DNA from 4 places in the Brevibacterium sp. LS14 genome. Region 2 is predicted to be linked to each of the others. Evidence: riboswitches for the same ligand, from Rfam matches in the RefSeq annotation. Region 2 holds a riboswitch; each other region holds the start of a gene.

Region 1 (7,131 bases), on a different contig from region 2:
TTGGCCCAGGCCGCCCACTCCGGGGAGAAGCGCTCGGCGAGGGGAAGTCCGAAGATCGTCGCACCCGGGGTGAAGGGGTGCGCCTGTGCCTGCTCGCGGGCGTGGGTGGGGGCCGAACGGTTCACCGAGGCGGCCGCGACGGCGGCGTTGTCGATGACGCGGTTGATCACCATCTCGGTGACCTCGGGATCGACGGGCGTCGGGTCGGAGGCGACCTCGGCGATCTTCCAGGCGAGCTGATCCTCACGAGCCAGGTTCTCTGAGCTCTTGTGGGTACGGACCTCATGATCAATCATGGACAATCCCTTCAATCGTCGTTGACCGCTGCGGGCCATGTCACGACCGCCGCTGGCCGGAGAGTGGTTGACTCAACTGTAGGCCACGTCACTGCGACGCTGCGGCCCGGCCGGAGTTTTATCTTGACATCAAGATACTTTACCCGACCGGCATGAGCCGCCTCGACCCCCCTCCTCCCACCCGTCCGTCGAGGTGAACTGTGACACAATCGGGATATGACCCGCACTGCCCTCGACTTCGACGAGAACTGGTTCGACGACAACGAGTTCGCCCAGCTTCGTCGCCGTCTCCCCATCCCCTATGTCAATGCCATCCCCGTCCGCGTCGGAGAGGCCGGCGATGTCGAGGAGATCGGCCTCCTGCTGCGCCGCCTCGACGACGGCACCCTGGGTCGCGAGGTCGTCGGCGGCCGCATCCGCTACCACGAGTCGATCCGCGCGGCTCTGCTGCGCCATGCCGAGAACGACCTGGGTCCGCTCGCGCTGCCGGTCGTCCCCCCGGCCATCGCGCCGTTCCACATCGCCGAGTACTTCCCCACCGAGGGAGCGGCGCTCCTCCACGACCCGCGTCAGCACGCGATCTCGATGTGCTTCGTCATGGAGGTCCGCGGCGAGTGCACCCCGCGCGCGGACGCGCTCAGCCTCGACTGGCTCACGCCGTCGGAGGCGCTGCGCGAGGACATCGCGAGCGAACTCTCCCACGGTCAGGAGCACATCATCCGCGCGGCCCTGAGTTACCTCGGCTTTCCCATCTGAGGCCGGGCTGTCCATCGGGCCTGCGCCCGGCGCCTACGCGGGGTGCCGCCCGGTTTTCCGCGGCGCGCTGCGACTCGAGGACGCTCAGTGTCGATTCGCGAGCCAGAAATCGACACTTGGCGTCCTCGACTCGGCAACCCCATGCGCCCGCCGGCCGCTCAGCCACCCCGCGGGCGTACAGCCACCCCGCGGCGCCACAGCAACTCGGCGGTGCCACAGCCACCCCGCGGCGCCACAGCAACCCGGCGACCGCCTCGGCGACTTTTCTACACGCTGTAGAAGTGCACTGGTAGACTGGAGGCGACGACGACGGATGTGGTTTTCGGGGCCGCCGTCATCGTCAGGGTTGGTCAGGCCCCGTCGAGAGGACTGCCATGAACGCTGACGCCCACCGGAACCCCGCTCGCCAGGCCGCTGCGAACCCGACCGATGACCGCGCCGCCGACCCGCGGCCCGCCGAGTCCGGACTCAGCCGCGACCTCGGCGTCCTCGTCGGCTTCGACGGATCCGAACTCGCGGCCCTGGCCCTGCGCTACGCCGCGATCGAAGCCCTCCACCGCGGCGTCCCCCTGACCGTCGTCACGGCGTTCACGATGCCGCTGATGATCTACCCGAACATGGCCTCCATACCCTCCGAACCCGAGGACGAGGCCGCACTGCGGGGAGCCGAGAAGCTCCTCGCCGAGGCGTCCGAACTCCTCGCCGATCATCCCGAACCCGTGACTTACGCGGCCGAATCCGGCGACGCCGCCGGCGTCCTCGTCAACCTCAGCTCCAACGCCGAGGTGGTCATCGTCGGCGCCCGAGGGCGCGGCGGGTTCCTCGGTCGCATGCTCGGATCGGTCTCCACGGCCCTGCCCCCGCACGCGCACTGCCCGACGATCGTCGTCCCCCAGCACTCAGCACAGCGCGGCGAGGCCCGCGGACCGGTCGTCGTCGCCGTCGACGGTTCGGAGGCCGCGCGGATCGCGATGTTCACCGCCGCCGAGGTGGCCGCCTCGAGGGAGGCCGGACTCGAGGTCGTCTCCGTCCTGCCCGCCGGCGAGGAGTGGCTCTACTGGTATCCCGAGCTCGAGCTCGGCGCCGACGTCGCCGACCGTCGGCAGAAGCAGCTCGAGACCGCGCTCTCGGCGGAGGCGGATGCGCTCGGCGAGCAGTTCCCGAGTCTGCCGATCTCCACCTCGGTGGTCGTCGGCGATGCGACCGCGATGCTCTCGGAGGCGACGAAGCGGGCGCAGCTGACGGTGATGGGCACGCGTGGTCGCGGAGCGGTCAAGAGCGCGCTGCTCGGCTCGGTCTCCCGCGGGGTCCTCCACCATGCCGAGGGTCCGGTGATGATCGTCCCGAGCTGGCCACAGCCGCACGACACATGACGACCATCGCCGCCTGCCTGATCGCCTGACGCGGTCCCGACAGGCGGCGCGGCGGGTGCTGTACAGTAAGTCTCACGACAGGGGAGCGCCAGCAGGGGCGCTGAGAGTGCAGATCATGCTGCAGACCCTCGAACCTGATGCGGCTAGCACCGCCGAAGGAAGTCGAGACTCTTCTACCCCTCCTTGAGACACGAGGAGGCACAATGCCGAGAACCACCGCGCCCGGAACCGCCGCGAAGTCCGCACCCGCCTACACGCAGGCCCCGCCGACGAAGAAGTGGCGCGTCGTCGACTACGTCGTCACCGCGGTGCTCGGCATCGCGGTCGGCCTGATCTTCTGGGTGCTCGCCGCCAGCTGGAAGGTCATCGAACTCGGCTTCCAGGCCTTCCCGCCCTCGATCGGACTCATCGCCGGACTCTGGGTGCTCGCCGGACCTCTGGCCGGCGCCATCATCCGCAAGCCCGGTGCCGCGCTGCTCTGCGAGGTGCTCGCCGCGATCGTCGAGGGCGTCCTCGGCTCCCACTTCGGCTCGACCGTGCTCCTGTCGGGCTTCATCCAGGGCCTCGGTGCCGAACTCGTCTTCGCCGCCTTCGGCTACCGGAGGTTCACGCTGTGGGTGACGACGCTGTCCGGTCTCGTCGCAGCCGCCTTCATGGCCGTGAGCGAGAACATCCTCTACAACGCCGAATGGCAGCTGACCTACCAGCTCGCCTACGCCGTGTGCGCGATCGTCTCCGGCATCGTCATCTCCGGCATCGGTGCGTGGTACGCCTACCGTGCGATCGCGAAGACCGGGGCGCTGTCCTCGTTCGCCTCCGGCCGCATCCGCTGATGGGTCTGCCGATCCGCGCTCGCGGCTATTCGTGGCGGCACGCCGATCGGGACACGCTCGCCGTCGGCCCCCTCGACCTCGACATCGCCGCAGGTGAGAAGGTTCTCCTCCTCGGCCCGTCAGGGGCGGGGAAGTCGACACTGCTCCACGCGATCGCGGGTGTCCTCCCCGTCGAATCGGGTGAGGCCGGAGGAGAGCTCGTGATCGGTGACGCCCCACCGGATCCTCGCCGAGGTGTGACCGGGCTCGTCCTCCAGGACCCCGATTCGCAGGTGATCTTCTCCCGCGTCGGCGACGACGTCGCCTTCGGAATGGAGAACATCGGGATGAGCGCCGAAGTCATCGACGAGCGCATCCCCGCCTCCCTGGCAGCGCTCGGCCTCGACCTGCCCCTCGACCACCCCACGGCCGCACTCTCCGGGGGCCAGAAGCAGCGCCTCGCACTCGCCGGCATCCACGCGATGGCACCCGAGGTCATCGTCCTCGACGAACCGACGGCGAACATCGACCCCGCCTCGGCGGCCTCGGTCCGGGACGCGGTGCTCACGGTCCAGGCGGCCACCTCGGCGACGATGATCGTCGTCGAGCACCGGGTGAGCCTGTGGTCGGACGACGTCGACACCGTCATCGTCCTCGGCCGCGGTGGGGTCGTCGCGCAGGGATCGCCGTCCGCGGTCTTCGGTGATCCCGCCCTCGCCGAGGTGCTCCGGGCCACCGGGATCTGGGTGCCCGAGTCCGGCTCCCGCACTCCCCCGCGTCAGCCGGGAGCGTTGCGATCCGGCGAGCCGGGAGGGACGGTGCTCACCGCTGAGAGGCTGAGTGCGGCCCGGCCACGGGCGGGGGTGCCTGCGACCACCGACCACTCGCTCGAGATCCGAGCCGGCGAGGCGGTCGGCATCGTCGGACCCAACGGCGCCGGCAAGTCGACGACGGCGCTCACCCTGGCCGGACTCATTCCCGAGTTCGCAGGCGAAGTGCGCGCCCACGGGACACTGGCCGAAGGCGCAAAGCACGAACGGCCCTTCCGCTGGCCGTCGGCCTTCCTCGCACCGAGGATCGGAATGGTCTTCCAGGAGCCCGAACACCAGTTCCTCAAGGCCAGCGTGGCCGACGAGCTCGCCCTCGGCCCCAGGTTGGCCGGATGGAGTGAGAGCGAGGTCGAATCGCGGGTGACCAGCCTGCTCGAGACACTCGGGCTCACCGAGATCGCCGACGCCCACCCGCAGGGACTCTCCGGCGGCGAGATGCGGCGGCTGTCAGTGGCGGCGATGATCGCGCCCAGGCCGCGGGTCCTCATCGTCGACGAGCCGACATTCGGTCAGGATGCGCTGACCTGGGCGGGACTTGTCACGCTCTTCCTCGACGTCCTCGACCACGGCAGCGCGGTCGTCGCCGTCAGCCACGACCACGACTTCCTCGACGCGATCGGGGCCAGGCGTGTGAGCCTCGGAACGAGCGCGCAGCCGCTGCGAGGTGAGCGCGTTGAGTGAGGCCGCGCCCGCCCGAGAGAGGGTCGCGATCGAGGATCCCGGTCAGCTCATCCCCGTCGTCCGGTCGACTGTGCTGGTCCGGTGCAATCCGCTGACGAAGATCGCCGTCGCCCTCATCCTCATGGTCGGGGCGCTGCTGAGCATCGACATCGTCTCGGCCGGGGTCGTCCTCGGCTTCTCCCTGCTCGCTCTGCCGCTGAGCGGGCTCGACCTGTGGGCAGCACTCAAGCGCCTGTGGTTCCTGCCGCTCGGGGCGCTGCTCGCGGCATGGGGCACGGCGATCCTCGCGGAGAAGACCGGGGCGGTCGTCGTCGATCTCGGTCCGATCCTCATGACGACCGGGTCCCTCGAATCCGCCGCGGCGATCTTCGTCCGTGCCCTTGCGCTTGCCGTCCCGCTTGTCGTCCTCGCCTCGACGATCGATCCGAGGGATCTCTCGGATGCGCTCGTCCAACATCTGCGACTGCCGGAGACCGTCGTCGTCTCGGTGCTCGCGGCCTCGCGTCTGCTCGGCCTCCTCGTCACCGAATGGCAGACCCTGGCGATGGCGCGTCGCGCCAGGGGGCTCGCCGGCGGGTCCGTGCTGCGGCGCACCGGAAGCCTCTTCGCCGGGATCTTCGTCCTCCTCGTCCAGTCGATCAGGCGGGGGACGAGGCTGGCGATGGCGATGGAGGGTCGCGCCTTCGGGCGACGGGGACGCACGTGGCGGCGACGCTCACGATTCGGGATCGCCGACGCGGTCGTCGTGCTCACCGCGCTGGCCGTCACCGTGGCGGCGATCGCCTCGGCGCACCTGCTGGGGACATGGAACCCGATCATCCCCGGCTGAGGCGGGCTCACACCTGACCGATGAGGTCCTTGAGGTGGGAGCGCCAGTCTTCGAGCGCCTCGGCGCTGGGCAGCTTCGAGGCGGTGAGGGCGAGGAGGGTGCGGTCGTCGTCCTTGGGTTCGGCGGCGGCTTCGACCTTTGTGCCGTCGACGAGGTTCGCTCGCCAGTAGGAGCGCTTGGGTGTGGTTGAGACCCGCGGTTCACCGTCGAGCGCGACCCCGCCGAGTTCGCCGTCGACGAGGGCGGCGACGCGGTCGATGACGTCGCCGCGCTCGCCGGTCACAGTCCGGGAGACGGCGACGTCGAAGGTGCCGTCGGCGCGCTGGCCGGGGACGCGGCGCCCGATCTCCTGCTCATAGGCGACGACGGCCCCTTGCACCCACCATCCGTGGTTGTCGACGACGCCGTCGAACTGCGGGTAGAGGGCGTCGGCGAGTTCCTTGTGGCTCGCGTCCTTCCCGCCGGCTTTCTCGAGGCGCTGCCGGGTCGTGGACCAGGGCTCGCCGAGGGCCCGTTCGATGGACTCGATGTTCTGCGCTTTCGTCGCCATGGTCTGAGTCTATGACGCGTGCGCGGTCGCGGCATCGCTGCGGCTCTGCCTGCTCGACGTAGACTGCCGCCATGGCGGGCGAGGCTGAGTACACCGAAGACGAGAAGTGGCTGGTCGTTCGCGGTCGGCGATGGCGGCGGACCGATCCCGCCCTGCCCGATCGTGTCGTCGAGGACCTCAAGAGCCACCTCGGTCGGGCGCGCAACGCGGTGAAGGCGGCGAGGAAGGCCGAGGATTCAGCGGCACTGCGGCGAGCCCGGGATCGCGTCGACCTCGCGAAGAGAGGGCTGGGCGAGCGCGGGGAGAAATGGTGGGAGCTCCCCGTCGATGAACGGCTGACCCGAGCCGAGGAGGCTCTGAGCGAGCTCAGTCGATGACGACGAGCTCAGTCGATGACGAGTTCGCCCATCTCGTCCCAGCCCTCGCCGTCGATCTTGCGGGAGATGATCTTCGGTGTCGAGGCGAGCAGCGGACGCATGGATTCGAGGCCGGCGGCGAAGTGGTCGCTGTTGACGTGCGGCTCGGCGCCCTCGTCGGTGAATGCCTCGACGAGCACGAACTCGTTGGGCTTGTCCAGGCTGCGCGACCATTCGAACCAGAGGTTGCCCGGTTCGGAGCGGGTGCCTTCGGTGAAGTCCTTGACGACGGCGGGGAAGGATTCCGCGTTCTCAGGCTTGACGTCGAATTTCGCGACGATGAAGATCATTGTGCTTCCTTGTCTCTCGGCAGCTGGACTCTGCGGGCAACGGGCCCTGCCACCACCCAATCATGAACAGCCCGCTTTGACGAGTCCGCGCCCGTGCTGCCTCAGGGCGGGCCGCGCCTGACTGCGAACGCTCACCCCCGGAACCCCCCCAGGCACCCGTCCACGAGGAGGATCCAGTGCGATCCGGGCCCGATTTTCGGATCGGATCCTCCTCGTGGGGGCGATCAGTCGGCAGTCGCCCGACGCAGAAGAGCGACGAGCGCATCCCGCTCCTCGCCGCTGAGCGCATCGACCGGTG
Region 2 (7,131 bases):
GGGGGCCGTCGCCGAGGAGGTCGCGCACCTCGGCGACGGGGGTGTCGGTCTGGCCGACGTGGATGTGGACGTCGCTGCCCTCGTCGAGGAGGCGGCGGGCGACGGCGACCCGGTCGTTGAGGAAGACGGGAACGCGGCGGTCGGTCCCGGCGATCGCCTCGGTGACGGCGGCGATGACCTCACGGGTGAGGACGAGGAATTCGGTGTCGTCGATGTCCTTGTCGCGGACCTGGACGACACCGACTCCCCCGGTCACGGCCGCGCGCACGGTCTCGGCGACGGTTCGTCCCGCCTCCGCGCACTGCGCGGTATCGGTGACGAGGTAGAGGCGGGTGTCGATGCCCGCGAGCCGATCGCCGCTCATACTGTGGTCACCTCGACCCGGGCGCGGCCGATCCGGTCGTCGTCGGTGGTGAAGAGCGCGTCGAGGAAGTGCACCGAGTAGGTGCCCGGTCCGAGCGCCCCGGTGGCGGCGGCCTCTCCGGCGACGGCGAAGTGGGCGTGGGCGGCGACGACTGCGGTGAAGCGCTCGAACGCGGCCGATCCTGCCGGGCCCGCCTGCGAACTCGTCCCCGCCGGCGGGACGGCGGCGAGGTAGGCGGCGGTCACGGCGCCGAGTGAGCAGCCGGTGCCGATGACGAGCGGCATGAATGAGTGTCCCCCGTCGACGCGGGCGATGTGGTCGGCCCCGTCGATGTGGGCGACGATGGCGTCCCGGGCACCGGAAACGGCGACGATGGCGCCGGTCGTGCGGGCGAGCTCGGCGGCGGCCGGGAGCACGGCGTCGACCTCGTCGGTGGACTCGACCCCGCGCCCGCCCGCTCCGGCTCCGGCCAGTGCCGCGATCTCCGAGGCGTTGCCGCGGATCGCGGTCGGGTGGGCGGCCGCGGCGCGGCGGATCCGGGTGGTGCGGTGGTCGGCAGCGCCGATGCTCACGGGGTCGAGCACCCAGGGTTTGGCATCCTCGGTGACGGCGTCGACGGCGGCGTCGGCGGCGAGGAACTGCTGGTTCGTCGCTGTGCCGAAGTTGACGAGCAGACCGCCGGCGAGGTGGGCGAACTGCGCGGCATCGGCGTCGTGGTCGAGCATCGCCGGTGACGCCCCGACGGCGAGGAGCACGTTCGCGCTGAACTGCTGCACGACCGTGTTCGTGATGCATTGGATGAGCGGGTTCGACGCGCGCAGCCGCGCATGCGCCGACGACAGGTCGATGTCGGTCATGACGATCCCTTCGCTAGCATGGCCCAGATCAGGTTCGATGGGTGTTCTCTCAGCCCTGCGCGAGTCGCACCGGGCACCCCATGTCATTTGCCCCCGACTGTATCACCGACACCTAGGGGGCGACGACGGCGCCCGCACGGCCCACCGCCGCGAACCCACCCGACCCCACTTTCAATCCAGCCGCCCGGCCCCGATGATTCACTTTTCGTCCGATCGATCTGGTCTTGAACCGACTGATCGGGCGAAAAGTGACTCAGTTCCGCCTCGGCGACCGACCCAGCTGCCTACCGGCAGCCGTCAGACCTCTGTCGCCCACCCTCCGACGCCTACCCTCTGCCGACGTAGCGCTGGCCGCGGCGGCTGATCGCGTCGATGACGACGGCGGTGAGGAGGACGAGCGCGGTGATGATCTGCTGCGCATCGGAGTTGAAGCCGATGAGGTAGAGGCCGTTGTTGATCGCTCCGACGACGAGCGCCCCGAGCACAGCGGCCCACGCCGATCCGCGCCCGCCGAAGAGCGAGGTGCCGCCGATGACGGCCGCCGCGATGGCGTTGAGGAGGTCCTGCGTGCCGACGAGCGTCGATCCCGCGTTCGTCGTCACCCCGGCCTTGACGAAGCCGAAGAGCGCGGCGAGGACACCGGCGGTCATGAACACGCTGATGCGCACCCAGGTCACCCGGATGCCGGCGCGCCGGGCGGCCTCGACCTTGCCGCCGACGGCGTAGATCGATCGGCCGTACTTCGTCTTCCGCAGCACGAGGTCGATGACGATCGCGATGACGAGCATGAGGAAGAACGGCATCGCCAGCCCGAAGTCCTGGTTGACGAGGATGAGGAAGCCGAAGACGACTGCGGTGAGAAGGACGATGCGGATGATCACCGACGTCCAGCTCGCGCTGTCGAGTCCGGCGTTGTGCCGCCGCAGCTTCGAGTGGATGAGCCCGGCGGCGAAACCGATGACCGCGACCGCGCCGAAGACGTACGCCCACATCGCGGGGAAGTAGTAGCTCGCGAAATCGAAGGCGAACGTGTCGGCCATCGAGAGGTTCTTCTGCGTGCCGAGCGTCGTCAGGGTCAGTCCGGTGAACGCGAGCAGACCGGCGAGGGTGACGACGAAGGCGGGAATGCCGACGACGGCGAAGAACCAGCCCTGGATGGCACCGACGACGAGGCCGAGGAGGAGCATGATCGTCAGGGCGATGAGCGGGGGCACTCCCTGGCGGACGACGAGGACGCCGAGCACGGAGGCGCAGAGTCCGCCGAGCTGGGCGAGCGAGAGGTCGATCTCGCCGAGGAGGAGGATGAGGTTGATCCCGAGGGCGAGGATCGCGAGGTAGGCGACCTGCGTGGAGAGGTTGACGAGGTTGGCAGGGGAGATGAAGTTGCTGTTCGCCGACTGGAAGACGATGACGATGATGACGAGGGCGAGGATGACCGGGAACGAGCCGAGCTGGCCTTCCTTGATCCGCCGGACGAAGGTGCGGACGAACCCCTCCTGCGAGATCCGTTCGTCAGTGATGAACGAGTTCCGGGTCATCGGCGCTCACCCCTGCGTGCCGCCCGCTGGGTGACGACGTTGTCGTTGGCTCCCGTGATGGCGGCGATGAGGACGTCGGTGCGCTCATCACCGGGGAAGTCGCCGGCGTCCTTGCCCAGGCGCAGGACGTGGACGCGGTCACACACGGCTTGGACGTCGGCCATGTTGTGGCTGACGAGGAGGACGCCGAGGTCGCGGTCGCGGAGGCGTTCGATGAGGTTGAGCACCTCGGCGGTCTGGGCGACTCCGAGGGCCGCGGTCGGCTCGTCGAGCATGACGATCGACGGTTCGCCGAGGAGGGACCTAGCGATCGCGACTGTCTGCCGCTGACCACCGGAGAGGGCGGCGATGGGCACCCGGACGCTGGGGATCTTCGCCGAGAGGCTGCGCAGCAGCTCCCACGACTTCGCCTCCATGGCGACTTCGTCGAGGACGCCGGCCCGGGTGTCCTCGTGGCCGAGGAAGAGGTTCGCCACCACGTCGAGGTTCTCGCACAGGGAGAGGTCCTGGAACACCGTGGCGACCCCCGCCTTCTGCGCGTCCTTGGGTGAGGAGAACCTCTGCGGGCGGCCGTCCATGAGGAGCTCGCCGTCGTCGGCGCCATGGACGCCGGCGATGATCTTGATGAGCGTCGACTTGCCGGCACCATTGTCGCCGACGAGCCCGACGACTTCGCCGCGGCCGATGGTGAGATTGATGTCGGTCAGTGCCTGGACGGCACCGAAGCGCTTGGATATTCCGCGCAGTTCGAGCACGGGCTGTGTGGTCGCCGACGCCCGCCCGAACGCGGGCGTCGGCTCGTTCGTCTGTGAAGTCATCGGCGTGCGCTCAGCGTCCCCTACTCGATTCCGGCATCGGCGCAGAGCTTCTCATCGATGCCCGAGCAGATGTCCGAGGCCTTGATCTGGTCGCCGACGATGTCCTTGATCGTGTCCTTCGTGACGACCTTGGCTTCGACGAAGTCGGTCGGCGTGTCCTTGTACGTCGTCGCGGCCTTCGGCTCCTCGCCGTTTGCGAGCGCGACCGCGGCCTTCGCCGCGTACTCGGCCTGCGGCGGGATGGACTTGTAGATCGTCGCGTACTGCTCGCCCTTGAGGATGTTCTGCAGGCCGTCGACTTCGGCGTCCTGGCCGGTGACGACGGGTTCCTGCTTCGCCTTCGTCGTTGCGGCGAGCACCCCACCGGCCGTGCCGTCGTTGGCCGCGTAGATCGCGATCGGCTTCTCTCCTCCGCCTTGCAGCTGGCCTTCGACCCACTGCCGGGCGTCATCGGGGTTCCAGTCGAGGGTGTCGTGACTGGCGGCGATGTCGACGCCGGCGGCCTTGAGGGTCTCCTCGGCACCGGCCTTGAAGTCGGCGGCGTTGGGGTCCTTCGGGTCGCCGTTGACCATCCACACCGGCCCGGACTTCGGGTCGACGCCCTTGGCCTTGAGCCCGTCGAGGAGGGCCTGACCCTGAAGGTTGCCGATCTTCTTGTTGTCGAACGAGGTGTAGTAGTCGGCTCCGTCGAAGAAGCGGTCGTAGGAGACGACGGGGATCTGCTTCGCTTCGGCCTTCGCCAGGGACGACGCGACCGCCGAGGCGTCGACCGGGTCGAGTACGATGACGTCGACTCCTTCGGTCACCGCAGCCTCGAACTGCTGCTGCTGTTGGGAGGCGTCCTGGTTGGCGTTGCGGTATTCGACCGTCGCATCCGGGTTCGCTTCGGCGACGTACTTCTCGAAATTCGGCTTGTCGAGCGACTCGTAGCGGGTGGTCTTCGACTCGGGCAGGAGGAGGGCGATGGTGACGTCACCGTCGGAGCCGGTACCGGATCCGGCCTCGTCGTTGCCCTGGCCCTTCTGGTTGCCGCAGCCGCTGAGGGCGAGCGCGGAGATCGCGACGGCGGCACCGAGGACGGTGAGCCGGCGGTGGGCGCGCCTCGGCGATGCTGATTCGCGGGTGTGGGAACTGCGCATTCTCGAAACCTTTCCTCATTCTGACAACGTTGTCAGGATGGTAGTCATATTTCGCTCACCGATGAGGTTTGTCAACTGTCCGCGCGGAATTCCCTCCGAGGATCCGACAGCCGCCTGCTCAGCGTGCTGCGACCTGGCGCGGTGACTCCTCACCGCTGCCGCGACGGATGAGGCGGACCGGGGTGAGGCCGTTCGCCGAGGTGAGGAGGGGTATCGACCCTGTTCCGGAGCTGCGACGGTGGTCCCCCGTGAGGACCCGCACTGCCTCGGCGGACATCGCGTCGACATCCGGGTCGACGACGGTGACGTCGAGGAGGTCTGCTCCGGGGAAGTCGTCGATGCCGACGACCGCGGGCCATTGGTCGAGTCGCCGGCTCGCGTCGATCGCCCCCATCGTCACCGTCGCAGAAAGCGTGATGAGCGCGGTCGGGGCGGCCCGGGACCCGAGCAGGGCGGCGACGACGTTCTTCGCGCTCGACTGGTCGTGGGCACCCGTCTCGAGGTAGGCCCGCCAGCCGATGTCCCCGCGACCGGCGAGGACCTCGCGGATGCCTGCGAACCTCCGCGCCTGCGATTCGATCAGGGATCGGTCGCCGATGACGCCGATGCTGATGTGGCCGTGACGGACGAGCTGTTCGGCGGCTCGGCGGCCTGCGGCGACGTCGTCGGCGGCGATCGTGGTGATTCCGGGTCCGGCGACGGCGGGATCGAGGGAGACGACCCCGACTTCTCCTGGTTTCGCCGAGGCGGCCTGCCCTGGGACTCGGGCGTAGAGGTCCGCGGACTCCGGCTGCGAGCACACGACGCAGATCCCCGACATGTCCCCGCCGAGGCAGTCGTCGACGAAGCTGCGCTCGATGTCCGGGTCTCCCCCGGTCACGGTGACGACGGGACGCAGCCCGCGGTCGGCGAGGTCGTGTTCGAGGCGGGCGAGGATGCGCACTTGGAGGGGGTCGCCCATGTCGGAGAGCACGACTCCGATGTAGGGCGAGCGACTGCCCTCCCGCAGCCGGCGCGCGGCCGAGTTGAGCCGAAATCCGAGCTCCTCCGCAGCCGTCTCGACCTTGGCGGCGGTGGTGCTGGCGACGTGCTTCTCCCCGTTGAGCACGCGGGAGGCCGTCTTGATGCTCACTCCGGCGCGCTCGGCGACCGTGGCCAGCGTCGGCCGGTCGTGCTGCTTGACCATGTGTGCGCCTTCAGGACAGTCCGGAGCATCGGCCCCGGCAGCCGCCTCGGAGCAGACGACCGTGGGATCGATGATAGCCGGAGGCCGGGAATTCCACCCAGCAGCGGGCAACCGGCGGCCCGCCACTCACCGTCCCACGGGGTTGCGCATCGTTCCCGCATAGATGAGCGAATCGGCCTGGTTGCCGAGGTCGACCATCTGCGTCGTGTTGCGCAGCTGCAGACGGTTGAGGCACGAGTGCTTGAAGCGTCCGGCGCGCAGGTCGATGTCACCCGCGAGCCCACGGGCGGTTACCGGATGCGTGGACTCGTAACGGTCGAGCACCTCGGCGACAAGCGACCAGAACCGACCGGCGGCGAGGATGCCGTCGACGTCGAGGATCCCCGCGAGGTGGCGCAGCACCCCATCGAAGACGTCGGTGAAGATCGACAGCGCCTTCTCCTCCCCCGGCACGATCGCCCGGATCCGCTCGACCTCGGTCGGCAGTCGGCCCTCTCCGAGGTAGGCGACCTCCTCGCCGATGTCCTTCATCAACGCCCCGGTGACGATGTCGTCCTCGAGCACGAGGATGAGGTTCTCCCCGTGCGGCATGAACACGAGATCGTGGGCGAGCAGTCCGTGGACGAGCGGCTGGAGATAGGTCTCGAGATAGGCCCGGATCCAGTCCTCGGCATCCAGTCCCGACCGACGGATGAGTTCCCCGACGACAGGGGCGCCGAGGTGGTCTCGGTGGAGCAGCGCAGCCATCGTCATCGTCCGCTCCCCCTCGCCGAGCAGCGGCAGCGGGTTCTCCCGCCACAGCCCGGCGAGCATCTTCCGGTGCGGATTCGTCTCCCGAGTGCGGTGGTAGGCGTCACCGGTGTAGCCGATCGCGCTGCGCTCCCGCAGCACCCCGAACCCGGAGTCGGCGAAGGTCGGATCACCGTCGACGAGGCGGGCCACCCAGTCGTTGATCGCCGGGGTGTCCCGCATATAGGCAGGTGAGAGCCCGCGGAGGAATCCCATGTTCTGCACGGCGAGGGCGACCTTGGCGTACGGCGCTCCGGCACGGGTGTGGTTGAAGAACGTCCGCAGGGACTGCTGGGCCTGGTGTTCGTCGAGGCCGGGACCGAGAGGGATGAGATCGCCCCGCGCGATGTCGGAGGCGAACGTGATCGCCAGCCGGTGCTCGGCCTGCCACGGGTGGATCGGCATGAGGTGGACCTCGTCGAGGCGACGCCCGGTTGCGG
Region 3 (7,131 bases), on a different contig from region 2:
CAGGACTCTCGCAGTTCGGTGAGAGCGACGTCGGCATCGCCGCTGAAACGCAGGGGACGCCCGGGGCCCGCCCGGTGGAGGGTGCCGTCGATCGACAGGACCACCTCGGCGGTGGGACAGAAGATCCGATCGAGTCCGGGCAGGGACGAGAACGGACCCGGACGATCGAGGCGGGCGATGCTCAGCCGCCACCGGCGGCGATCCTGGGTTAGGCGCGCGGATTCGTCGAGTGAGACGAGTTCGGTCGTCTCACCTGCGCCATTGGCCCACGGTCTCGGTGCGATGTCGTCGAACGACGCGATGAGGTCCATGCTCGCCATCGTAGACGCGGGCGCCGTCACGGCTGGCCCGCGCCGCCTCAGTCGGCCGGCACCGCCTCAGCTGACGCAGAGGCAGAACGGATGGCCGGCGGGGTCGAGGAAGACGCGGAAGGTCTCCCCCGGCTGCACCGCGGCCTTGCCGGCACCGAGTTCGATGACCTGTGCCTCTGCGGTGTCAAGGTCGTCGACCATGACGTCGATGTGCATCTGCTGCGGATGCTCCTGGCTGGGCCAGCTCGGGGCGTGGTAGTCCTCGACCTGCTGGAAGCAGATGGGCGGCCAGGAGTCGGATGTGATCTCAGCCCACGTGCCGTCGTCGTCGACGCGGACCTGCCAGTCGAGGAGGTCGCCGGAGAAGCGGGCGAGCTCACCAGCATCCGGAGCGTCGAGAACGATCACGGGCTGCTTTGCGATAGCCATAGCCTGAGTCTACGCCGGTGGACGGACGCGGTGAACGGCTTCGGCCGGGAATCCCCGGACCCGTAGGATTGTTGAGCAATACGTCCAGCGTTCCGACACGACATCGAGAGGCCTTCCATGAGCACCCAGCAGCTGCCCGTCGCCGACAGGCCCGCGGTCTACATCATCCACGACAACCCGGAGTGGATCACCCCCTTCGCCGAGGCGCTCGAGTCCCAGGGCGTCGACTACGTCGAATGGCTGCTGCCCGGAGCGACGATCGACCTGGCCGCCGAGCCGCCCGAGGCCCTCTTCTGGTCCCGCCTCTCCGCGTCCTCGCACACGCGCACCGACCCGCATGTCAAGGACTTCGGCCGGGCGGTGCTCGCGTGGCTCGAGGCCGCCGGTCGGACGGTCATCAACGGTTCCGACGTCTACGAGCTCGAGGTCAGCAAGATCCGCCAGCACCGTGAACTCGCAGCCCACGGCTTCGACGTCCCCAGGACCGCCGCCGCGTTCGGGAGCACCGCGATCACCGAGGCGGCTGCGGACTTCGCTCCCCCGTTCATCACCAAGCACAACCAGGGCGGCAAGGGCCTGGGCGTGCGCCGGTTCGACTCCCACGCCGACCTCGAGCAGGCGATCGCCGACTTCGGACCCGACGGCGCGGACGAGCCGATCGACGGCATCACCCTCATCCAGGAGTACCTGCAGCCGGCCGCACCGTTCATCACCCGCGCCGAGTTCATCGGCGGCCGGTTTCACTATGCCGTGAGAGTCGATGTCTCTGCCGGCTCGTTCGAACTCTGCCCCGCCGACGCGTGCGAGATCCTGACCGCTGGGACCGCCGGGGACCAGCGCACCGCCTCGGCGCCGGTCAGCCAGTTCACCCGGCGCGAGGAGATCACCGCACAGACCCCGCTCATCGGCCGACTCGAGGAACTGCTCCGCGACCTCGGCATCGACTTCGCCGGTGTCGAGTTCATCGAGACCGCCGACGGCCGGCAGGTCGTCTACGACATCAACACGAACACGAACTACAACTCGGCCGTCGAGGAGGCCGAGCGTGCGGCCGGCCGGCAGCCCGCGGCAGCGCGCATCGCCGAGGAGTTGAGCCTGCGCCTCGGCGCGGTTGCGGGCATTCCCGTGCCCTGACCGGGCCTGATAGTCTCAGACCACCACAGGGGAGCGCCTGACCCGGCGCTGAGAGTGCGAAGGCAGACCCTTACACCTGATCCGGATCATGCCGGCGGAGGAAGTTGGAGGAGACGAATGATCACTGTGTCCCAGGGCGGCGCCGTCGAGGCGCTGCGCGACTCAGCGGACGAGGACTGGTCGGCCGCGGTCGGCCACCGGTTCGTCGAGGAGCTCTTCGCGGGCACCGTGCCTGACGACGTCATGGCGACCTACCTCGTCCAGGACTACCAGTTCTTCGAGGATTTTCTCGCGATGCTCGGCGCGTGCGTCGCGCATGCCGACCGGATCGAGGCGAAGCTCCGCTTCGCCCGGCAGCTGGGGTTCCTCGAAGCCGATGAGGATTCGTACTTCATCCGCGCCTTCGCCGAGGTAGGGGTGACCGAGGACGACTACGCCGACCCTGTCCTCCTCGCTCCGACAGAAGGCTTCCGCGAGGTCATGCGGACCGCCGTCGCCTCGGCGTCGTACCCGGATCTCCTCGTCGTCCTCGTCATCGCCGAATGGCTCTACCTCGACTGGGGTGAGCTCGAGCGGGAGATGCCCACCCGTGCCGTCCACGTCGGCTGGATCGACCTCCACCGCGGTGAGGACTTCTCCGCGTGGGTGCAGTTCCTCGTCGACGAACTCGAACGCGTCTTTCCCCGGGGTGATGACGCCGAGTCGGTCACGACCCGAAAGCGGCTGACCGCGCTGTGGGGGCGGGCCGTCGGGCTCGAGCGCGCGTTCTTCGATGAGGCGTACCGGGCTCAGCGTTCGTAGACCTCGGCGGCCGCGGTGAAGAGCAGCGAGATCCCGACCGCGCCCGCGTCGGGGGTGCCATGGCCGCGCCCGTCGACATAGCTCGCACGACCGCGCCTGGCCTGGAGTTCGGCCGTGGCCTGGGCGGCGTCGGCGGCCGTCTCGGCGGCCGAGGCGAATCCTCCGCTCAGCGCTGAGGCGGTCGGTTCGAGGACGTCGATGACCGTCCGGTCGCCGGGCTCGGCTCCGCCGACGCGGCGGATCGCCGCCGAGCCGGCCGCGGTCGCCTGCTCCCAGACGGTCCTCGGGTGCTCGTCGTCCCCAAGCTTCGCGTATCCGGCGTTGAGCTCCTGGAAGAGCAGGCCGAGCAGAGGCCCGCTCGTGCCGCCGACGCCGTTGAGGAAGGCACGTTCGGCGGCGGCGAATCCCGCCGCGTCGGCCTCCTCCATGAGTCGGGTCGCATGGCGGAGACCGCCGCGGAGGTTGTCGCCGAAGTCGCCGTCACCGGTGACCTGGTCGAGTCGCGTGAGGTGGCCGTGATGCTCTTCGGCGAGTTCGGCGAAGCGGATGACGACGGCGGTCTCGAGGTCGGTGCTGCGATCCTGTGCGCGGGTGCGCAGTGTGCCCACGTCGGTCTCGTCTGCGCCACCCTGGTCGGTAACGCGTTCGGCGATAGATGCGGTCGGTGTGCCGTCGGCGACGGGCGCGGGGAAGGCCGCAGTGCAGGTGGCGGCTTCCCACCAGTCCAACCACTGCGGCTGCATTCGGGTGAGCGTGATCGAGAAGCCGGTCATGTCGAGGGCGGTGACGTAGTCGCCGACGAGGGACGCCGCGACCTTCTCGCCCTTGGCTTCGAGGGCGCGGGTGACGGCGTCGAAGACGTTGAAGAGCTCGATCTGCGTGCTGGCACCGAGTCCGTTGACGAAGACGAGGAGGTCGCCGTCGGCGGGGTCGCCTGCGACGGCGGCGTGGACCTCGTCGACCATCCTCGCCACGAGTGCGTCGAAGTCCTCCCGGTCGATCGAGGAAGCGGCACGTTCACCGTGGATGCCGACCCCGTACTCGAGCGTTCCCTCGGCCAGATCGAAGGCGGGCCTCCCTGTGTGGGAGTCGGTCTGGGCGCGGGCGGCGACGGCGAGGCTGCGGGAACGGTCGGCCACTTCGGCGCCGAGGTCGGCGAGTTCGTCGAGCCCGAGCCCGGAGTCGGCGGCGGCACCGAGGATCTTCTCGACGACGACGGTCGCTCCGGTGCCCCGGCGGCCGGTCTCGGTCTCGTCGCTGTCGGTGGCGATGTCGTCGTCGACGATGACGGTGCGTGTCGGGATGCCCGCGGCCTGGAGGCGTTCGGCGGCGATGGCGAAGTTGATGACGTCGCCGGTGTAGTTCTTGACGATGTGGAGGACCCCGTCTGCTCCGGCGACGGCGCGCGAGGCGGAGTAGATCTGCGCGTTGTGCGGGGAGGCGAAGACCTCGCCGGGCACTGCCGCATCGAGCATGCCCTGCCCGACGAAACCGACGTGCATGGGCTCGTGGCCCGATCCGCCGCCGGAGACGAGGCCGACTCGGCGTTCAGGGGTCCGGGTGCGGGAGCGGACGAAGAGCGGGTCCTCGGTGAGGGCCACACGGTCCGAGTGGGCGCGGGCGAAGCCGCGCAGGGCACTGATGGTCGGGGTGGGCGAGACGAAGAACGCGCTCATGGAGATCCTTTCGCAGGTCAGCGTCGTGTGCCGGTCCGGTGGGCAGTCGACGGCCACCGGCTGTGCGGACGGTGCCATGCTATACCTGCCCGGCGGAGTGGCAGGGTGGCTGTTCACCTGCCGACCGTCGGCGGATCCGCCCGGCTCGTGGCACTATTGACCGATGAACGATTCCCCCGTCGACCACGATTCCGAATGGATCCCGTTCGGGCTGTTCCGCCCCGACATCATCGAATCCGTGCCGCCGAAGTTCTTCCCCACCATGGTGTGGGGATACTTCGAGACGGAGGATGAGGACGGCGAGACAGGGTGGATCGAACGGACCACCGAGGGCGCGTCGTATGCGACGATCCTCTCGCAGATCGCCGGCTTCCTCGTCGAGACCGAGTCGGCGAACGCATGGGTCGACGACGACGTCGACGAGGAGACCGACGGCACGAGCGCCGACGCCCCGGTCAACAGCACCCTGTCCGATCTCAGCGGCGACGTCCTCGTCGAGGAGGCCTCGGCGGCCTTGTCCCGGCTGAAGATCTACCCTCTGCCCGAGGGCCACGAACCCACCGGCCGCTACGTCGCCATCCTCTGCGACGACGACCCGTTCGAATCCGGCAACGTCGAACTCCTCAACGAGGACGTCAGCAGTGAACTCATCGAGGGCCTGCTGCGTGTCGCGCAGATGCGCTTCGCCGAGACGCTCTCCTTCAGCCCCTTCGACGACGAGGCCGACGACGCCGGGGCGTCGGCAGGCGACGCTCGCACCACCGCAGCCGCGGCAGAGTCGACCGGCCCGGCGGCCGAAGTGCCGCCGCCTCCCGTCACGACGTTCGGGGACCTCTTCGCCGGTTGGGCTTTCCTCCCCCTGCCCGCCGACGTCGATGTCAGCGCGGTCTGGTCGCTCATCCTCACCAACGACGCCGACGACGTCATCCGGTGGTACACCCGACGCACACCGCTCCTCGACGAGAACCTGCTCACCGGCGTCCTCTCGAGAACGGCGTTCGAACTCGAGCTCGGACTCATCGACAGCTTCGACGAAGACGACGAGGCCTCGCGCCTCACCCGGGAGACGCTTCCCGAGCTCAGCACCCTCGTCCCCGCCGACTCACCGACCGGCCCCCTCGACCCGCGGGTGGGAGCACTTGCCACCCGCGCCCTGCCCGAGGGGGAGACCCCGATCGTCGCGAACCTCTTCCTCTTCGGCACCGACCAGCTGGGAACGAGCAGCGTCGTGAGCGTCAGGGAGCTGACGACGGACACGGTCGTCCTCGGTGACGCCGAGCTCGACGGCTTCGAAGAGCTCGGCCTCATCCGCTCGGCTCTGCGCGACATCCTCCACAACGGGATCGGCGAGTTCTGATCCCGGCGCCGGGGGCCGCCGTGCGCACGCCCGAGGCACGCGCTTCGGGCGTCTGACCTAGACTGAAGCCATGAGCACCCAGCCTGATGTCGTCGTCGTCGGATCCGGCCCCAACGGTCTGGCGGCCGCCGTCACCATGGCTCGGGCGGGGCTTTCGGTCGAGGTCCTCGAAGCCCAGCCGACGATCGGCGGCGGCTCGCGCACTCTCGACCTCGGGCTGGCCCCGGGGATCGTCAACGACATCTGCTCGGCCGTCCACCCGCTCGCGATCGCCAGCCCCTTCTTCGTCGACTTCGACCTCCGGGCCCGCGGACTCGAGTTCACGACCCCGGAGATCTCCTACGCCCAGCCGCTCGACGGTCGGCCCGCCGCGCTGGCCTTCCACGATCTTGCGAAGACGGTCGAGCACCTCGGCGAGGCGGGACCGGAATGGGACCGGTTCTTCCGTCCCCTCCTCGAGCGCGTCGACGACACGATCTGGCTCTCCCTCGGCGATAAGCGGTCGCTGCCGCCGACCCTGCGCGATGCCTCGGGCATCGCCAACGTCGTGAAGTTCGGGATGCGGCTGCTCTCCCAGGCGAGTCCCGCGTGGAACATCCCGCTCTCCCACGAGACCACCCAGGCGCTGTTCACCGGCGTCGGCTCGCACGCGATCGGCCCCCTGCCGGGGATGGGCACGGCAGCGACGGCGACGATGCTCGCCACCATCGCCCACGCCGGCGGGTGGCCCTCCCCCGTCGGCGGTTCGCAGGCGATCACCGACGCCCTCGTCGCCGATCTCGAAGCCCACGGCGGTCGGGTGACGGCCGGGGTCCGCGTCGACCACGTCGCCGACATGCCCGCGGCCCGCGCCTACATCCTCGACACCTCGGCGGGCAATGCCGCGGACATCTTCTCCGGCCTCCTCCCCGCTCACGTCGAGCGCGCCCTGCGGACCTTCAAGCACGGCAACGCCGCGGCCAAGGTCGACTTCGTCCTCAACGGGCCCGTCCCGTGGGCGGATCCGGACGTCGCGCGCGCCGGCACCGTCCACCTCGGCGGGACCCGGGAGCAGATGGCCGCGGCCGAAGGCGACGTCGTCGCCGGGCGGATGCCCGAGCACCCGGTCTGCCTCGTCTCCGACCCGACGGTCTTCGACCCCTCGCGTGAGGTCAACGGCCTGCGGCCGCTGTGGACGTACTGCCACGTCCCCTTCGACTGTCCGATCGACCCGGCCGAGTACATTACTCGGCAGCTCGAACGCTTCGCCCCCGGCTTCCGCGACACGATCGTCGACTACCGGTCGGTGCCGGCCTCGCAGATGTCCGAGCACAACCAGAACTACACAGGCGGCGACATCGCCACCGGCATCATCACCTTCTACCGGATGCTCGCCCGCCCGCGGACGAACTGGGACAACTACAGCCTCGGCGTGCCCGGCGCC
Region 4 (7,131 bases), on a different contig from region 2:
GCGAGCTCATCGGGCGTGAGCGCGTCGACGGGCTCGACGAGCGGGCGCAGAGGTGTCCCGCTCATGGCCCCATCACCAGGTTCTCCGTGGTGACCCTGCCCTCGTGAGGTGAGGAGGCGAGTGCCAGCGGACGCTTGGGGATCCGTCCCGCGCCCCGAGCCAGGCGGCCCGCCTCGACGGCGAGCGCCATCGCCCGAGCCATCGCCGGTGCGTCATGGGCGCGGGTGACCGCCGAGGCGAGCAGCACGGCCGTGCACCCGAGCTCCATCGCCAGCGCCGCATCCGAGGCCGTGCCCACGCCGGCATCGAGGATGACGGGCACCTGCGCACGGGCGACGATCGTCTCGATGTTGTGGGGGTTGAGGATGCCCAGACCCGAGCCGATCGGGGCCCCTGCCGGCATGACCGCGGCGACCCCGGCGTCCTCGAGGCGCTTCGCGAGCGCCGGATCGTCGTTGGTGTAGGCGAAGACCGTGAACCCGTCGAGGACGAGCTCCTCGGCCGCCCGGAAGAGCTCGACCGGGTCGGGCAGGAGGGTGTCCTCGTCAGCGATGACCTCGAGTTTGACCCACGAGGTCTCGAGCGCCTCCCGGGCGAGCTTGGCCGTGAGCACAGCGTCCCGGGCGGTATAGCAGCCCGCGGTGTTCGGCAGGGAGCGGATGCCGAGTCGTTCGAGGAGGGCGAAGACCGAGTCCCTGGCGTCAGCGTCGAAACGGCGGATCGCCACGGTCGTCAGCTCCGTCGCCGAGGCGGTCAGTGCGTTCTCGAGGATGCTCAGGGTGCTCGCCCCTCCGGTGCCCATGACGAGGCGGGAGTCGAAGGTCGCTCCGTCGATCGTCCAGCTCATCTCAGCCTCCCTGCACAGCAGTGACGATGTCGACGGTCTGGCCGTCGACGATGGCGAACTCGGCCCAGAGTCCACGGCGGATGACCTCACCGTCGACAGCGAGGGCCACCCCGAGACGGCCTCCGTCGACGGGAGTCCCGTCCGTCGCGAGCTGCCTGCCGGTGACGTGCTCGACGAGCGAGCGGGCCGTGGTGCCTGAGGCGAGCTCGCTGCTCTCCCCGTTGAGTGTGATGGTCATGGTTCCTTCCTTGCTGTGGTCATCGCCGCCACAAGGCGCGGAGACGGGCTCTCGTTCGACTGTGCGGCTTCGGAGAAGCGGCGGGGAGCAAGGGCCGCGGGCGCCCCTGCGGGCAGCCACGGCGAGTCCTCACCGCGGGTGAGATCGGCACCGAGGCGGGCCCCGAGCGGAGTGAGGAGGATCCCGTGGCGGAAGTACCCGGTGGAGACGACGCAGCCGGGGTCCGTGCGCCCGATGAACGGCACGTCATCGGGTGATCCGGGTCGGGCACGCGCAGTGATCTCGGTGATCTCGGCATCGAGGATCCCGGGCACGAGCCGTTCGGCATCGTGGAGGAGACGGTGGACTCCCTCGGCGAGCACCCCGGGCCGTCCGTCCTCACGGGACGTGGCGCCGAGGACGAGTTCCCCGTCGGGGCGCGGGACGATGTAGACGGGCCGACCGGCGACGAGTCCGCGGATGGTGCGGGTGAGCAGCGGCGGTGCGCTCGCGTCGGTGCGCAGCCGGATGATGTCGCCGTGCACGGCTCGCAGCGGCAGGTCGGGGACGCCGGCGATCGTCCCCACCGCTTCACCGGCGGCGACGACGACCTGGTCGGCGGTGAGGCTGCGCCCATCGGCAAGAGCGACGCCGACGGTGCGGCCGCTGACGCGGACGAGTCCGGTCGCCTCCTCACGGACGATGTCGTCGTCGAGGAGCGAGAGCAGGGCGCCGGTGATCCGTCGTGGGTCGACGGCATGATCGCCGGGGATGCGCACCGCCCCGCTCACCCCTGGCGAGAGGGCGGGCTCGAGATCGCGGGCCCGGGATCCGGTGATGAGTTCGACCTCGGACCCCGCCTCGGCCTGCAGGGCGCGCAGGTCCCGCAGGGTCGCGAGATCCGCCCTGTCCCCGGCGCACACGAGGGTCTCCGTCTGCGTCTCGCCGAGGTCGTGCCCGGTCTCGGCGGTGAGTCGCGAGGCGAACTCGGGGTAGAGATCGGCAGAGGTGCGCATGAGGGGGAAGAGCGGAGACTGCCCCCACGCGATCTCCGCGGCCGGGGCGATCATGCCGGCGGCGGCATACGAGGCCCCTTCGCCGGGTGCGGGGTCGATGAGCGTGACCGACGCTCCCCGGCCACGCAGCTCCCATGCTGTGGCGAGCCCGATGATCCCGGCCCCGATGACGATGACGTGCACTGTATTCTCCCTCCGGCGGCATGACCCGCATCAGGTGCGGCGGTCGGCACGAAGCCCTCTCAGCCTCCCAGCGAGGCTCCCGCGAACTCCTCTACTCTAGGAGCATGGTTCCCGTGATGACAACGTCCTCCGCCCAGCGAGACACGCAGACCACGACTCGAACCGCGCGTCGGCGCGCGCTCGAGGCGGCCCGCCTCTACCTCTGCACCGATGCCAGGACCAAGCAGGGCGATCTCGCCGCGTTCCTCGACGCCGCATACGCCGGGGGCGTCGACATCATCCAGCTGCGCGACAAGAGCCTGGAGGCACGAGAGGAGATCGCCGCCCTCGAGGTCCTCCGGGACGCCGCCCGCCGCCATGGCAGGCTCTTCTCCGTCAACGACCGTGCCGACGTCGCCCTCCTCGTCGGCGCCGACGTCTTCCACGTCGGACAGGGTGACCTCACGAGCGGCCAGGCCCGTGCCGTGCTCGGACCCGACGTCCTCCTCGGCCGTTCGACCCACTCGATCGACCAGGCGCTCGCCGCCGACGCCGACCCCGACATCGACTACCTCTGCCTCGGGCCCGTGTGGGAGACCCCGACGAAACCCGGGCGACCGGCCGTCGGCCTCGAGCCCCTGCGGGAGATCACCGGACGGGTGAGTACGCCCTGGTTCGCGATCGGCGGCATCGCCGCCGGTGAGCGGCTCGACGCGGTGCGCGAAGCCGGAGCCGAGCGCATCGTCGTCGTCCGCGCCGTCACCGAGGCCGATGATCCCGCCGCAGCGGCAGCGACCCTGAAGGGAGAGCTGTGAGGATCCTCATCGCCGGAGCCGGGGCCACCGGGGGAGCGTTCGGCACCCGCCTCGTCGAAGCCGGACGTGACGTCACCTTCCTCGTCCGACCCGAGCGCGCCGAGGCGCTGCGCGCATCGGGGCTGCGCTTCATCGGCCCCGACGAGGACAGGACGAACCCGGTGGCCGTGACGACCGCCGAGGAGCTCGCAGCGAACCCGATCCCTGCGGACCTCGTCCTCATCGCCGTCAAGGCCAGCGGCCTCGACCAGGTCATCGACGACATTCGCCCGGCGATCGGGCCGGACACGCTCATCATTCCGTTCCTCAACGGCATGGCCCATATCGACCGCCTGGACAGGGAGTTCCCCGGGCAGGTGCTCGGGGGCCTCGTGAAGATCATCGGCACGATGCGCGGATACGACGTTGTGCAGATGACGGACATGGCGACGATGACGATCGGCCGCCTCGGCGGGGGAGAGGTGCCTTCCGGGATCGTCGAGGCCCTCGACGTCCCCGGCTTCCGCCTCCAGGTCATCGATGCCATCGATGACGCACTCTGGGAGAAGTGGGTCTTCATCGCCGCAGCCGGCGTGGTCACGTGCCTCTTCCGGGCGCCCGTCGGGGCGATCATGGCCGCCGGCGGCGAACCCCACGTCGTCGCGATCGTCGACGAGCTCGAAGCCGTGGCGATGGGCGCCGGACACCCGATCTCGGCGCGCTCCCGCGCGGTGACGCTCTCGATGCTCACCGCCGAGGGCTCCTCATTCACCTCATCGCTCTATCGCGACGTCACCGCCGGACTGCCCAACGAGACCGAGCACATCCTCGGCAGCCTCGCGGCGACCGCGGCGGGACTCGGGGTCGCGACCCCGCTGCTCGACCTCACTCTCGTGCAGCTGCGAGCAGGCGAGATCGACCGGGCGGGATGACCGGAGAGGGGTCTGCAGCCTGGCCGCGGTTTCGGAAGCCCGCGCGCACCGGCCGCCGCCTGCGCGGAGACGATGGGCCGCCTCGGCGAGACCGGAGAGCACGAGGGCGAGCGATGTTTCCAGGCTCAGCCGGCCGGCTTGACCGCCCGCACGATCGCCGAGTGCAGGCCGTCGGCGACCTCACGCGTGAAGTCGACCGCGACGTCGACGAATCCGACAGCGCGAAGACCGTCGACATACTCCGTTCGTGACAGAGCCCCGGCGATGCAGCCGACATGCGACCCGCGCTCACTGCGCTCCTGCGGGCTGAGACGGTCTTCGGAGACGACATCGGAGACTCCTATGCGCCCGCCCGGAGCGAGCACGCGGAACATCTCGCTGAGCACGGAGTGCTTGTCCGTGGAGAGGTTGATCACGCAGTTGGAGATGACGACGTCGACGGCGGCGTCCGGGAGCGGGACGGCTTCGATCGTGCCTTTGAGGAACTCGACGTTCGTCAGGCCCGACTTCGCCCGGTTCTCCTCGGCGAGAGCGAGCATCTCATCGGTCATGTCCACCCCGTAGGCGAATCCGGTCGCACCGACCCGGCGGGCGGAGAGGAGGACGTCGAGACCACCGCCCGAACCGAGATCGAGCACCCGTTCGCCATCCCGGAGCTCGGCGACGTCGGTGGGGTTCCCGCAGCCGAGACTCGCCTCGACGGCGCCGACGGGCATGCCCCCGACCGTCGTCGCGTCATAGAGTCCGGCACCGAATCCGCGCGGGGATTCGGGACAGCAGTCCGCGCTGCCGTCCTCGCGGAGCAGCTCATCGTTGCCCACTCCGGATGCGGAGGCCGTCGCCGCCTCCGCATAACGCGCCCGCACTGCTTCGCGGACCTGGTCGTCGTCAGCCATAGCGCTTCCTCTCCGTCGCTTCCTCGTCACCGGTGTGAGATCGATCCTGGTCGTCTCCCCAGCACGTGTCAACGCCGCCGTCCGCCCCCAGCCGCTCCGGCTGCGGCACCCGCGTCGCCGACGGCATGTGAGTAGAATGGCCGGGGCCTGCAACCGGGTCCGACAGCAACGAGCAGGGGACAGGATGACTCAGGCGGACACCTCGGCGACGGAGACCCGCGAACTCAAGCGGGGACTGCACACGAGGCACCTGCAGATGATCGCGATCGGTGGTGCCATCGGCACCGGCCTCTTCCTCGGTTCGGGCGGAACGATCTCTCAGGCCGGTCCCGGAGGCGCGCTGCTCGCCTACGCCGCGATCGGCGTCATGGTCCTCTTCGTCATGCAGTCCCTCGGGGAGCTCTCCACCCACCTGCCCGTCGCGGGTTCCTTCCACACGTACGGGTCGAAGTACATCAGCCCCTCCTTCGGCTTCGCCATGGGGTGGAACTACTGGTTCAACTGGGCGATCACGCTCGCCGCCGAGCTCGTCGCCGCCGGGGTGATCATGTCGTTCTGGCTGCCCGACGTGCCCTCGTGGATCTGGGCCGCGGTCTTCCTCGCCCTGCTCACCGGGCTCAACTTCCTCTCCGCCCGTGCCTTCGGCGAGGGCGAGTTCTGGTTCTCCGCGATCAAGGTCACCGCCGTCCTCGTCTTCCTCGTCCTCGGCGTGCTCATGATCGCAGGCATCCTCGGCGGACCCTCCCCGGGCTTCTCGAACTGGACGACCGGCGAGGCTCCGTTCGCGGGGGGATGGATGTCGATCATCGCCGTGTTCATGATCGCCGGCTTCTCCTTCCAGGGCACCGAACTCGTCGGCGTCGCCGCCGGAGAGTCGAAGGATCCGCGCCGGGACATGCCGCGAGCGATCCGCACGGTGTTCTGGCGGATCATGCTCTTCTACATCGGCGCGATCGTCGTCATCGGGTTCCTCCTGCCCTACACCGACCCGTCCCTGCTCGCCTCGGCCGACAATGAGGACATCACCGCCTCACCCTTCACCCTCGTCTTCGAACGTGCAGGCATCGCCGTGGCCGCAAGCGTGATGAACGCCGTCATCCTCACCGCGATCCTCTCTGCCGGCAACTCCGGTCTCTACGCGTCGACCCGCATGCTCTACGCGATGGCGAAGGAGGGCACCGCACCGAGGCTGTTCGCCCGCCTCAACGAGCGCGGGGTGCCTGTCATGGCGCTCTTCGCGACCGCCTTCGTCGGACTCTTCGGATTCCTCACCGAGGTGATGGGCGACGGGGCGGCGTACACGTGGCTCATCAACGTCTCCGGGCTCTCCGGATTCATCGTCTGGATCGGCATCGCGTGGTGCCACTTCCGCTTCCGCCGCGCCTACGTCCACCAGGGGCACGATGTCGAGAACCTTCCGTACCGGGCGCCCCTGTTCCCGATCGGGCCGATCATCGCCCTCGTCATGCTCATCGTCGTCGTCGCCGGACAGAACATCGAAGCCGTCGCCGACGGCCGTGTCCTCGAAGTCGCCTCGGCGTACATCGGGCTGCCGATCTTCCTCCTCGTCTGGGGACTCCACCGCCTCATCACCGGCCCCAGATCCCGATTCATCAGCCTCAAGGACGTCGACGTCGACGGACTCGAGATCACTCCGAAGGCCTGATCGCGCGCCTGCCGCGCGCACGATTCTGGGAACCCGCCCTCCTCGATTAAGCTAGGCTCACCTAAGACCAAGCTCGGCTGTGAGAAAGAGACCCATGCGCAGATTCCTCGCCCCCATCCTTGCCTCGGCACTGCTGCTGACCGCCTGCTCGGGCGGCGGCAGCACCCCGGAGGAGACCGCCGGCGGTGCCACGGTGGACACGAAGTTCGGCGCGGTCGAGGTCCCGGCCGACCCGCAGCGCGTCGTCGCTCTCGGGTGGGGCGACGCGGAGACCGCTCTTGCCCTCGGCGTCCAGCCGGTCGGTGCCTCCGACTGGGTCGAGTTCGGCGGGTCGGGAGTCGGCCCGTGGGCGGCCGACCTCTACACCACGCCCCCGGAGATCATCGCCACCATGGAACCCGACTACGAGGCGATCGCGGCACTCGACCCCGACGTCATCCTCGACGTCAAGAGCTCAGGGGAGCAGGAGCGCTACGACCGCCTCTCCGAGATCGCTCCGACCGTGGGCCCGCCCGAGGGCGGGGACAACTACCTCACCTCGATGGACGAGCAGGTGACGATGATCTCCGAGGCACTCGGCAAGGAGGACGAGGGGAAGAAG

The links. Region 2 has a riboswitch for thiamine pyrophosphate ahead of thiM (hydroxyethylthiazole kinase). Riboswitches for the same ligand answer to the same signal wherever they lie in the genome.
Region 1: another riboswitch for thiamine pyrophosphate. It lies ahead of EZE58_RS01835 (ECF transporter S component); the one in region 2 lies ahead of thiM (hydroxyethylthiazole kinase).
Region 3: another riboswitch for thiamine pyrophosphate. It lies ahead of EZE58_RS07560 (TenA family protein); the one in region 2 lies ahead of thiM (hydroxyethylthiazole kinase).
Region 4: another riboswitch for thiamine pyrophosphate. It lies ahead of thiO (glycine oxidase ThiO); the one in region 2 lies ahead of thiM (hydroxyethylthiazole kinase).

The regions. Positions count from the first base shown of each region.
Region 1 covers NZ_SJXG01000011.1:65,163-72,293, reverse strand. The annotation lists gene EZE58_RS01850 (MmgE/PrpD family protein) at 1-296, opposite strand, end outside; gene EZE58_RS01845 (DUF4916 domain-containing protein) at 513-1,052, shown strand; gene EZE58_RS01840 (universal stress protein) at 1,427-2,425, shown strand; TPP riboswitch at 2,495-2,603, shown strand; gene EZE58_RS01835 (ECF transporter S component) at 2,629-3,258, shown strand; gene EZE58_RS01830 (ABC transporter ATP-binding protein) at 3,258-4,748, shown strand; gene EZE58_RS01825 (energy-coupling factor transporter transmembrane component T) at 4,741-5,577, shown strand; gene EZE58_RS01820 (hypothetical protein) at 5,585-6,127, opposite strand; gene EZE58_RS01815 (hypothetical protein) at 6,199-6,504, shown strand; gene EZE58_RS01810 (putative quinol monooxygenase) at 6,513-6,833, opposite strand; gene EZE58_RS01805 (MarR family transcriptional regulator) at 7,058-7,131, opposite strand, start outside.
Region 2 covers NZ_SJXG01000049.1:123,887-131,017, forward strand. The annotation lists gene thiE (thiamine phosphate synthase) at 1-364, opposite strand, end outside; gene thiM (hydroxyethylthiazole kinase) at 361-1,221, opposite strand; TPP riboswitch at 1,209-1,312, opposite strand; gene EZE58_RS10015 (ABC transporter permease) at 1,548-2,759, opposite strand; gene EZE58_RS10020 (ATP-binding cassette domain-containing protein) at 2,756-3,577, opposite strand; gene EZE58_RS10025 (substrate-binding domain-containing protein) at 3,598-4,716, opposite strand; gene EZE58_RS10030 (LacI family DNA-binding transcriptional regulator) at 4,835-5,902, opposite strand; gene EZE58_RS10035 (GNAT family N-acetyltransferase) at 6,029-7,131, opposite strand, start outside.
Region 3 covers NZ_SJXG01000044.1:193,165-200,295, forward strand. The annotation lists gene EZE58_RS07545 (HutD family protein) at 1-311, opposite strand, end outside; gene EZE58_RS07550 (VOC family protein) at 378-740, opposite strand; gene EZE58_RS07555 (alpha-L-glutamate ligase) at 858-1,874, shown strand; TPP riboswitch at 1,892-1,994, shown strand; gene EZE58_RS07560 (TenA family protein) at 1,992-2,675, shown strand; gene EZE58_RS07565 (dihydroxyacetone kinase subunit DhaK) at 2,663-4,351, opposite strand; gene EZE58_RS07570 (hypothetical protein) at 4,515-5,708, shown strand; gene EZE58_RS07575 (NAD(P)/FAD-dependent oxidoreductase) at 5,779-7,131, shown strand, end outside.
Region 4 covers NZ_SJXG01000031.1:169,578-176,708, forward strand. The annotation lists gene moeB (molybdopterin-synthase adenylyltransferase MoeB) at 1-65, opposite strand, end outside; gene EZE58_RS03625 (thiazole synthase) at 62-847, opposite strand; gene thiS (sulfur carrier protein ThiS) at 849-1,085, opposite strand; gene thiO (glycine oxidase ThiO) at 1,082-2,263, opposite strand; TPP riboswitch at 2,254-2,356, opposite strand; gene thiE (thiamine phosphate synthase) at 2,380-3,057, shown strand; gene EZE58_RS03645 (2-dehydropantoate 2-reductase) at 3,054-3,968, shown strand; gene arsM (arsenite methyltransferase) at 4,094-4,864, opposite strand; gene EZE58_RS03655 (amino acid permease) at 5,049-6,530, shown strand; gene EZE58_RS03660 (iron-siderophore ABC transporter substrate-binding protein) at 6,625-7,131, shown strand, end outside.